3 regions of the Nocardiopsis tropica genome follow, and region 1 is predicted to be linked to each of the others. Evidence: riboswitches for the same ligand, from Rfam matches in the RefSeq annotation. Region 1 holds a riboswitch; each other region holds the start of a gene.

Region 1 (3,266 bases):
CGAGCCCTCGAAGGACTCGTAGGCGCCGCGCTCGGAGGCCAGCTCCATGGACGCCTCGATGGCGTAGTAGCTGATCAGCTCCATGCTCTCGTCGGCGAACGTCACCGCGCCCTCGGAGGCGAACGGGGTGCGCAGCTTGAACAGGGCGTCCTGGAAGCCCATCAGGCCGAGGCCCACGGGGCGGTGGCGCATGTTCGCGCGGCGCGCCTCGGGGATCGTGTAGAAGTTCACGTCGATGACGTTGTCGAGCATGCGCACGGCGGTGCGGACGGTGCGGCGCAGGCGCTCGGCGTCCAGGCCGTCGGGGCCCACGTGCTGGGCCAGGTTGACCGAGCCCAGGTTGCAGACGGCGACCTCGTCGGCGCTGGTGTTCAGCGTGATCTCGGTGCACAGGTTGGAGGAGTGCACGACGCCGACGTGCTGCTGCGGCGAGCGCAGGTTGGACGGGTCCTTGAAGGTGATCCAGGGGTGCCCGGTCTCGAACAGCATGGTCAGCATGCGACGCCAGAGGTCGACCGCGGGGATCTTCTTGGCGACCTTGATCCGGCCCTCCTCGGCGGCGGCCTCGTACTTCTCGTAGGCCTCGGCGAAGTCGGTGCCGTACTTGTCGTGCAGGTCGGGGACCTCGTCCGGCGAGAACAGGGTCCAGCTGCCGCCCTGCTCCACACGCTGCATGAACAGGTCCGGAACCCAGTTCGCGGTGTTCATGTCGTGGGTGCGGCGGCGGTCGTCGCCGGTGTTCTTGCGGAGGTCGAGGAACTCCTCGATGTCGATGTGCCAGGTCTCCAGGTAGGCGCACACGGCGCCCTTGCGCTTGCCGCCCTGGTTGACCGCGACGGCGGTGTCGTTGGCGATCTTCAGGAACGGGACGACGCCCTGGCTCTTGCCGTTGGTGCCGCGGATGTGCGAGCCGAGGCCGCGCACCGGGGTCCAGTCGTTGCCGAGCCCGCCCGAGTACTTGGACAGCATCGCGTTGTTGCTGATGCCGTGGAAGATGGCCTGGAGGTCGTCGCCGACGGTGGTGAGGAAGCAGGAGGACAGCTGCGCGCGCACCGTGCCGGCGTTGAACAGGGTGGGCGTGGAGGCCATGAAGTCGAACGAGGACAGCAGCTCGTAGAACTCGATGGCGCGGGCCTCGCGGTCGTCCTCGTTGAGGGCCAGCCCCATGGCGACGCGCATGAAGAACGCCTGCGGCAGCTCGTAGCGGACCTCGTCGCTGTGCAGGAAGTAGCGGTCGTAGAGGGTCTGGATGCCGAGGAAGGTGAACTGCTCGTCGCGCTCGGGGCGCAGGGCGGCGCCCAGGCGCTCCAGGTCGAACCCGGCGAGCGCCGGGTCGAGCTGGCCCAGGTCGATGCCGCGGCTGACGTAGGCGGCCAGGTAGGCGGCGTAGCGCTCGCCCATCTCGGACTGCCCGGCGGCGTCGGGGGCGCCGCTGATGAAGGTGAGGGCCTCGCGGCGCAGCTTGTCCAGCAGCAGGCGGGCGGCCACGAACGAGTAGTCCGGGTCGACCTCCACGAAGCTGCGGGCGGCCATGACCAGGGCGAGCTCGACCTCGGAGTCGGGGATGCCGGGGTAGAAGCCGCGGCGGGCCTCGGTGAGGACCTTCTCCGCCGAAACACCGGTGAGCCTCGCACAGGCCTCGGTCACGACGTGCTCGATCCGGTCGACGGCGGCGGGGGGCGCGCCCTCGTTGGTCGGCTCGGGCCGAACGGATACGGGCACGGCCTCGACGTCAAGGGTCATACAGCGGCTCCAACCTCGGTAGAAGAGTCCCGGCGGGGAGGGGACACGATGGGCAAGGTGCGCGGCACGCACCGGGGGACCGACGCACCGGGTGCGTGCGGTCGTCCGACCGGTGGGTCGCGGCGGCTCACCCTCGAAGCCCCGTCGTCGGCGCACGTTCACGTGCGCACCGGTGGCAGGTCTTCGGGCTCGTGGGCGGCCTACGCACCGTCGCTTCCCGGGGCCTTCGGGGGTCCCCAGTGCCTGTGACGGCTTCGTTCCCACTTACCGCTGCGGGGCAGCCCCGGCTTCGCACCGGGTTCCCTCTTGCCTCACCCCGAGGGGTGAACCACCAGCGGGACAGATACTACATCTAGGGGGCCCTGCGTTGGAACACCGCAAGATGATGGCGTGTCATCGATTTCTCGGATTCTTCGACGATCGTCGAACACACGCGTGGGCCGTGGTATGAGAGGGCCTCGGGCACCCGGTTCAGGGGGATGTCGCGCCTCGTCGGGGCAGCTGGGAGGCGACCGGACACAGCCTAGATCGTCGCCGGGGCTCCCCGGGACCGGGAGCGCCCCCCGAGGGGCGGCCGAACGCCCGGAACGCCGCTTCCGAGGCGGTTCGGGCGGCGCCCGGCGAACCGGTGCCGCTGACCACACGGCCGTGTCCGCGGCGGCCGGCCCCGGACCGGAGCGGCCGGGCGGAGATCCGTGCCTCCACCGCCCCGGGCGTGTCGGCGGCGCGCCCGCACGTCGGAAAGCTCACTCCGCCGGGCCGGACGGCCGGGGTCACTCCTCGTCGAGTCTGCGGTCCAGCCGGTCCTCGGACAGCCCCAGGTCGGTGCGGATGCGGAACCGGATGCGCAGGAGCTCCACCAGGAGGTCGCGGACGTAGGGCGAGGAGGCCCGGTCGAGGAACCGGTGCGCGCCGACCGTCGCCCACCGCTCGGCGCCCTCCAGGTCGTCGTGCGCGTACAGTGCCTCCGCGACGTGGATGAAGGTCTGGAGTCCGGGCGGATCCTCGCCCTCCAGGCGTTTGAGGTGGGCGTAGGCCTGGTCGACCTCGTCCAGTTGCAGGAGTGCCCCGGCGCTGAGCGCGCGGGCGTCGATCACCGTGGCCCCGCCGTCGTCGATCGCCCTCTGGTAGGCCGAGCAGGCGCGCTCGAACTCCTGGGCGATCTCCCACTGCTCCCCCGCGCGCACGAACAGCTCCGCGCGCGAGACCTCGCTCCCCGCGTCGACCCGGTTGGCCAGGTCCAGGAGTTGGGCGGCGACCCGTCCGTGCTCACCGGACCGGACAGCGTGGAATTCCCAACGGTCGAGTTCTGCCGTCGTCACGTGGGTCAACCGCATCGCCCCCATCCCCTACTCGCACTCCCGCGCGCCCTGTCAGGACCTGGCCCGCTCCAGGGCCTGCCAGAACCCCTGGCGCAGTCCGTCACGGACCTCGTCACGCAACAGGTGGTCGATCGGCAGCGAGGAGCCCTGGAGCAGGCGCGCCTCCAGGTCGGAGGGCATCCTGGGCCTGCGGGCGAGTAC
Region 2 (3,266 bases), on a different contig from region 1:
CGACCTCACCCCCGCCGAGGTCTGGAGGTCGGCCGCCGCCCGGTTCGGGTGGGGCGAAAGCCCCCTGACGCGGTTGCGCGAGGGCATCGTGTGGAACCTGCGCATGCCCCGCACCCTGCTCGCCGCGGTCTGCGGGGCCGGCCTGGCCGTGTGCGGCGCGGTCATGCAGTCCCTGCTCCGCAACCCGCTGGCGGACCCCTTCGTGCTCGGGGTCTCCTCCGGCGCCTCCACCGGGGCGGTCCTCGTGACCGTGCTCGGCTGGGGCGCCGGAGCGGTCTCGCTCCCGGCGGGGGCCTTCGCGGGCGCCCTGCTCTCCTTCGGCATGGTGATGCTGCTCAGCCACAGCCTCGGCGGGAGCATGGACCGCGTCGTGCTGTCCGGGGTCGCGGCCATGCAGCTGTTCTCGGCGCTGACCTCGTTCATCGTGCTGACCTCGGCGGACGCCGACACCACGCGCGCGGTGCTGTTCTGGCTGCTGGGCTCCCTCGGCGGCGCCGGATGGACCGACGTGCTCCTGTGCGCCGCGGTGCTGTGCCTCGTGCTCGCCGTCTGCCTCGCCCACACCACCACCCTGGACGCCTTCGCCTTCGGCGAGGAGGCCGCGGCGAACCTGGGCGTCCGGGTGGGCCGGGCCCGCGTGCTGCTGCTGAGCGCCACCGCACTGCTCACGGCGGTGCTGGTCAGCTCCACGGGCGCGATCGGGTTCGTGGGCCTGGTCCTGCCGCACGCCGCACGGGCCCTCACCGGCTCCTCCCACGCCCGGCTGCTGCCGGTCACCGCGCTGGCGGGGGCGGTCTTCCTGGTGTGGGTGGACACGGTCGCCCGGACCGCGCTGGACCCGCAGGAGATCCCGGTGGGGGTGGTCACCTCCCTCATCGGGGTGCCCGCCTTCATCGCCGTGCTGTACCGAGTGAGGAGGAAGACGTGAACCACCCGGTCCGGGACCCGGGGGAGGGGCTGCGCGCCGACCGGGTCAGCCTCGGGATCGGCGGCCGTCTCGTGCTCGACGGCGTCACCCTCGCCACCCGCCCCGGTGAGACCGTCGGCCTGCTGGGACCCAACGGGTCGGGCAAGTCCACCCTGCTGCGGCTGCTCGCCGGGGTGCTCGCCCCCTCCGCCGGGGCGGTCACCCTGGACGGCCGGCCGCTGGACCGGGTCGGCCGCCGGGCCGTGGCACGGCGGGTGGCCACCGTCCAGCAGCAGGCGCACACCCAGACCGAGCTGACGGTCCGCGAGGTGGTGGCCCTGGGACGCATCCCGCACCGCCGGTCCTGGACGCCCATGACCCCGGCCGACCTGGAGGCCGTGGCGCGGGCGCTGGAGCGCACCGGACTGGCGGACCGGGCCGACCAGTCCTGGCACACCCTGTCCGGCGGCGAACGCCAGCGCGCCCAGATCGCCCGGGCCCTGGCCCAGGAACCCGGTGAGCTCCTGCTCGACGAACCCACCAACCACCTCGACATCCAGTACCAGCTCGACCTGATGGAGCTGGTCACGGGCCTGCCGGTGACCACCGTGATCGCCCTGCACGACCTCAACCTGGCGGCGATGTACTGCGACCGCCTGGTCGTGCTCCGGGACGGCCGGGCGGTCGCCGGGGGCACGCCCTCCGAGGTCCTGACCTCCGACCTCATCGGAGAGGTGTACGGGGTCCCGGCCGAGGTCACCCCGGGGGCCGACGGCCCGGTGGTCCGCTTCCTGCGCCGGGGCGCCGTCCCCCCGGGGCGGGCCGACCGCTCCTGACGTCCCCGCCGGGACCGGAGGAGGGGCTCCCGGCTACAGTGTGAATCCTTTGCCCGTGGTACAGGAACCCGGTGAGATTCCGGGGCGGTTCCGCCACTGTGACACCCCGACGAGGGGTGCAGCCAGACACTGGCCCGGGCAGTCCGACCGCCGACGGGGCGAGAACCCCGAGGGAGGAGCCCGGCCATGACGGTCCGGATCGCTCTGCTGTCCACGTCCGACACCGACCTGCTGTCCGCGCGGGCCAGCGGCGCCGCCTACCTGTGGGCCAACCCGTCCCGCGCCTCCGACGCCGAACTCACCGGCGCCGTCGGGCGCGCCGACCTCGTGGTGGTGCGCCTGCTGGGCTCCTCGCACGACCTGTGGCCCGGTCTGGCCGCCGTCCGCGAGCGGGGCACGCCCCTGGTGGTCCTCAGCGGCGAGCAGCAGCCCAGCGCCGAGCTCATGGAGCACTCCACCGTGCCCATCGGGGTGGCGACCGAGGCCCACCGCTACCTGGCCGAGGGCGGTCCGGCCAACCTCGGCCGCCTGCACGCCTTCCTGTCGGACACCGTGCTGCTGACCGGGGAGGGGTTCGAGCCCCCGTCGGCGCTCCCGCCGTGGGGCTTCGCCGAGCGCGAGCGGCCGCACGGCCAGGGCCTCCCCGAGGTGGGAATCCTCTACTACCGGGCCCACGAGGCGGGCGGCAACACGGCGTTCGCGCACGCCCTGGCCGACGCCGTCGACGCGACCGGCCGGGCCGTGGGCGTCCCCGTCTTCGCCGGGTCGCTGCGCTCGGCCCCCGACGACCTCTACGAGGCGCTCGGCGGCTTCGACGCCCTGGTGGTCACGGTCCTCGCGGCGGGCGGCAGCGTGCCCGCGTCCGCGAGCGCGGGCGGCGACGACGAGGCCTGGGACGTGGAGCGCATGGCCGCCCTGGACGTCCCCGTCCTCCAGGGCCTGTGCCTGACCAGCTCACGCGCGGACTGGGAGGGTTCCGACGACGGGGTCACCCCGCTCGACTCGGCCACCCAGATCGCCATCCCCGAGTTCGACGGCCGCATCATCACGGTGCCGTTCTCCTTCAAGGAGATCGACAGCGACGGGCTGCCCCGCTACGTCGCCGACCCCGAGCGCTGCACGCGGCTGGCCGGGACCGCCGTCGCCCACGCCCGGCTCCGGCACGTGCCGCCCGCCGAGAAGCGGATCGCCGTGGTCCTGTCCGCCTATCCCACCAAGCACGCGCGCATCGGCAACGCCGTCGGGCTCGACACCCCCCGCTCCCTGGTGCGCCTGCTGCGCCGCCTGCGCCGGGAGGGCTACGACCTGGGCGCGCCCGACGCCCTTCCCGGCCTGGACCTGCCCGACGAGACCGAGGCGGGCGACGCCCTGATCCACGCCCTGATCGCGGCGGGCGGCCAGGACGAGGACTGGCTGACCTCCGTCCAGCTCACCGAGGCCCACGTGCGCATCACCCCCGAGCAGTACGCCGCCTGGACCCGGGACCTGGACCCGGCGCTGAAGGAGGCGATGACCGAGGCGTG
Region 3 (3,266 bases), on a different contig from region 1:
ATGAAGACGTTCTTCAGGTGGCTTTCAGGACTCCATCATCTTGCCGCCGCATGCTTGGGGCAGTAGAAACCTTCGAGCAAAGGAAACGCCGATGCAGCGCAACACCGTCATCCTCCTCTCCTCCGCCGCCGCGGCCGGGCTGCTGGCCGTCGGCACGATCGGCTACCTCGTGGTGGACGACCCCGAGCAGCAGGTCGACTCGATCGAGCTCACCGGCGTGACCTCCGGTTCGGCCCCCTCGGCGAGCGGGGGGGACGCGTCGGGGCAGAACCCCCCCTCGACCCAGTCGGTGGACGGCCTGGAGCAGCTCGTGGGCGAGCTGCGCGCCGACGGTGACGACGACGGCGACGGCGACGACACCGACGACTGGACGGTGTCCGGTGTCGAGGTCGACTTCGGCCCCGAGGAGTGGCTGCTGACCGACCCCGAGCTGGAGGACTTCGACGGCAACGGCACCGTCCAGCCGCTCCTGGACGAGCTGCGCGGCCTGGAGGGCACCGAGGTGACGCTGGGCGTGCGCTACGAGGCCGACGACGACCGCGACGACGCCGACGTGTACACCATCAACGGGCTGGCCTTCCGGGACACCGACGACGGCCCGGCCCCGTGGCAGAACACCGGCGGGCAGACCGAGGCCGACCGCGACACGGTGTCCGCGAACGCCGCCGAGGCGGTCGGCGAGGGAGCCCGCACCGTCGAGGTCGAGCGCCAGGACGAGGACGGCTGGGACGGCTGGGACGCCGAGGTGCTCGACGCCGGCGGCCAGGAGTACGAGGTGATCCTCGACGCGGCCGGCGAGGTCGTCGACGTGCGCGCCGAGGACTGACCTGCGAGGACCCCGTGCGGCCGTCCCGCGGCCCGTCCCCGTGTCCGCGCGGTCGGGGCCCCGCCCTCCTCGGGGGGCGGGGCCCCTTCATGTCGTCCGGTCATCCGGTCTGCGGGCCCGGGGGCGGGGCCGGTCGCCCGGTCCGCCCCGGCCGGACCGCCCGGGGCCGCCGCCGGAGGCCGGCACGGCAAGGCGACGTCCCCCGGAGCAGGCAGGAGGGGGTCGGGGTACCCTCGTCGGGCCAGTCGAACTCCACTTGGTGGGGTCAGGGAACCCGGTGGGAATCCGGGACTGACGCGCAGCGGTGAGGATGACGGGCGGGCACGTCCGGGGAGCACTCCCCGGGACAGCCACTGGAGCACGGCTCCGGGAAGGCGCTCCGCACCGGTCGAATCCGAGTCCGAAGACCTGCTGGCACCGGCGGCCACGGTCCGCCGAGTCATCCGCGGGCTCCGCGAACGAGTCCCTGACCCGAAGGACGCGCATGTCCCCGCCCGGTTCTCCCCCCTCCACGCGCCGTACGCGCCGTGACCGCTGCCCCGGCGTGCTGAGACCCTGGCCCGCCGAGGACGGCCTGCTGGTCAGGCTCCGGCTCATCGGCGGCCGTGTCGGCGCCTCCTCGCTGCGCGCCCTCGCCGCGGTGGCCGACCGGTACGGCTCCGGCCGTGTCCACGTCACCGGCCGCGCGAACCTGCAACTGCGCGCGCTGCCGGGAAACGCGGGGCGGTTGGGGCCCGAGGTGGTCCGGGCCCTGGCGGAGACCGGCCTGCTGCCCTCCGTCAGCCACGAACTCGTCCGCAACGTGATGGTCTCCCCGGGCACGGGCACGGGCACGGCGGGCCCCGCCGGGACCGGACCGGGCGGAGGCCGGGCCGACCTGCGACCCGTCGCCTCGGACCTGGACACGATGCTGTGCTCCGTCCCGCGCCGCGCCGACCTGCCCGGCCGTTTCCTGTTCGTCCTGGACGACGGGCGCGGCGACCTGATCGGCCACCCGTGCGACCTGGGGCTCGTCGCCCTGGACGAGGGCGTCGCCCAGCTGAGGATCGGCGAGAGCTGGGGCCCGCTGGTGCCGGTCGACGAGGCGCCCGCCGCGCTCCTGCGCCTGGCGGACGCGTTCCTGGACCGTCGCGGGGAGGGGCCCACGGCGCCGTGGCACGTCGCCGAGCTCCCGGCGCCGCTGGCCGGGCCGGTGGAACCGGACCGGCGGCTCCCGCCTCCCGCCCCGCCGCTGCCGTACGGCCCGCTGCCCGGGGGCGCACGGCATGTGCGTGTGCCCGACGAGGGCCTGGACCGTCCGGCCGCCGAGGCCCTCGCCGCGGAGGCGCTCGCCGCCGGGTCCGGCGAACTCGTCGTCACACCCTGGCGCGGCGTCCTGGTACCCGGAAAGCCCGGCTCCGCCCCCGGGGAGGCGCGGTGACCGCCCCACGCCGGCCGGGCCGGCACTACGACTACATCGACGACGGGCCCGCGATCTACACGGACTCCTTCGCCGTCATCCGGGAGGAGGCCGAGCTCGGGCACCTGCCCGCCGACGCGGAGCGGCTCGCCGTGCGGATGATCCACGGCACCGGCCAGGTCGACCTCGCCGGGGACCTGGTGGTCCACCCCGGCCTGGTGTCCGCGGCGCGCTCCGCCCTGCGTGCCGGGGCGCCGATCCTGTGCGACGCGCGCATGGTGGCCAGCGGTGTGACCGCGAGCCGCCTTCCGTGTGACAACGAGGTGCTCTGCTTCCTGGGCGACGGACGCGTACCCGGCCTCGCCGCCGAGTGGGGGACCACGCGCAGCGCCGCCGCGGTCTCCCTGTGGGAACCGTTCCTGGAGGGCGCCGTGGTCGCCGTCGGCAACGCGCCCACCGCCCTCTTCCACCTGTTGGAGATGCTGGCCGACGGGGCGCCGCGCCCGGCCGCGATCGTCGGCTGCCCCGTCGGTTTCGTGGGGGCCGCCGAGTCCAAGCAGGCGCTGACGGAGTTCGGCGACCGGTTCGGCGCCGACATCCCCTACGTGACCGCCCGCGGCCGCCGCGGAGGCTCCGCGATGACCTGTTCCGCTCTCAACGCACTCGCCAAGGAGGAGGAGTGACCGGACGTTTCCACGGGGTGGGCGTCGGCCCCGGCGACCCCGAGCTGATCACCCTCAAGGCCGCACGGCTCATCGCCGCGGCCGACGTCGTCGCCTACCACGCCGGGGTCGGCAAGGCGTCCAACGCCCGCCGCATCGCCGCGTCGCTGATCCCCGGTTCGGCGGTCGAGGAACAGCTCACCTACCCGGTCACCACCGGCGCGACCGACCACCCGGGCGGGTACACGGGGGTGCTGGCCGACTTCTACGAGGAGTCCGCCGCCCGGCTGGCCGCGCACCTGGACGCCGGCCGCGACGTCGTGCTCCTCTCCGAGGGCGACCCGCTGTTCTACGGCTCGTACATGTACATGCACGACCG

The links. A riboswitch is a leader RNA that binds a small molecule or an ion and turns the genes downstream of it on or off. The one in region 1 is predicted to bind cobalamin.
Region 2: it holds a riboswitch for cobalamin, as region 1 does, so the genes downstream of both, cobN (cobaltochelatase subunit CobN) here and ACFQBR_RS14450 (ribonucleoside-diphosphate reductase subunit alpha) in region 1, are expected to answer to the same signal.
Region 3: it holds a riboswitch for cobalamin, as region 1 does, so the genes downstream of both, ACFQBR_RS13405 (nitrite reductase) here and ACFQBR_RS14450 (ribonucleoside-diphosphate reductase subunit alpha) in region 1, are expected to answer to the same signal.

The regions. Positions count from the first base shown of each region.
Region 1 covers NZ_JBHSUF010000008.1:68,167-71,432, reverse strand. The annotation lists gene ACFQBR_RS14450 (ribonucleoside-diphosphate reductase subunit alpha) at 1-1,743, opposite strand, end outside; cobalamin riboswitch at 1,901-2,091, opposite strand; gene ACFQBR_RS14445 (hypothetical protein) at 2,517-3,089, opposite strand; gene ACFQBR_RS14440 (NYN domain-containing protein) at 3,117-3,266, opposite strand, start outside.
Region 2 covers NZ_JBHSUF010000007.1:203,518-206,783, reverse strand. The annotation lists gene ACFQBR_RS13485 (FecCD family ABC transporter permease) at 1-928, shown strand, start outside; gene ACFQBR_RS13480 (ABC transporter ATP-binding protein) at 925-1,743, shown strand; cobalamin riboswitch at 1,758-1,895, shown strand; gene cobN (cobaltochelatase subunit CobN) at 1,930-3,266, shown strand, end outside.
Region 3 covers NZ_JBHSUF010000007.1:183,625-186,890, forward strand. The annotation lists gene ACFQBR_RS13400 (PepSY domain-containing protein) at 92-826, shown strand; cobalamin riboswitch at 1,053-1,256, shown strand; gene ACFQBR_RS13405 (nitrite reductase) at 1,311-2,246, shown strand; gene ACFQBR_RS13410 (precorrin-8X methylmutase) at 2,243-2,908, shown strand; gene ACFQBR_RS13415 (precorrin-2 C(20)-methyltransferase) at 2,905-3,266, shown strand, end outside.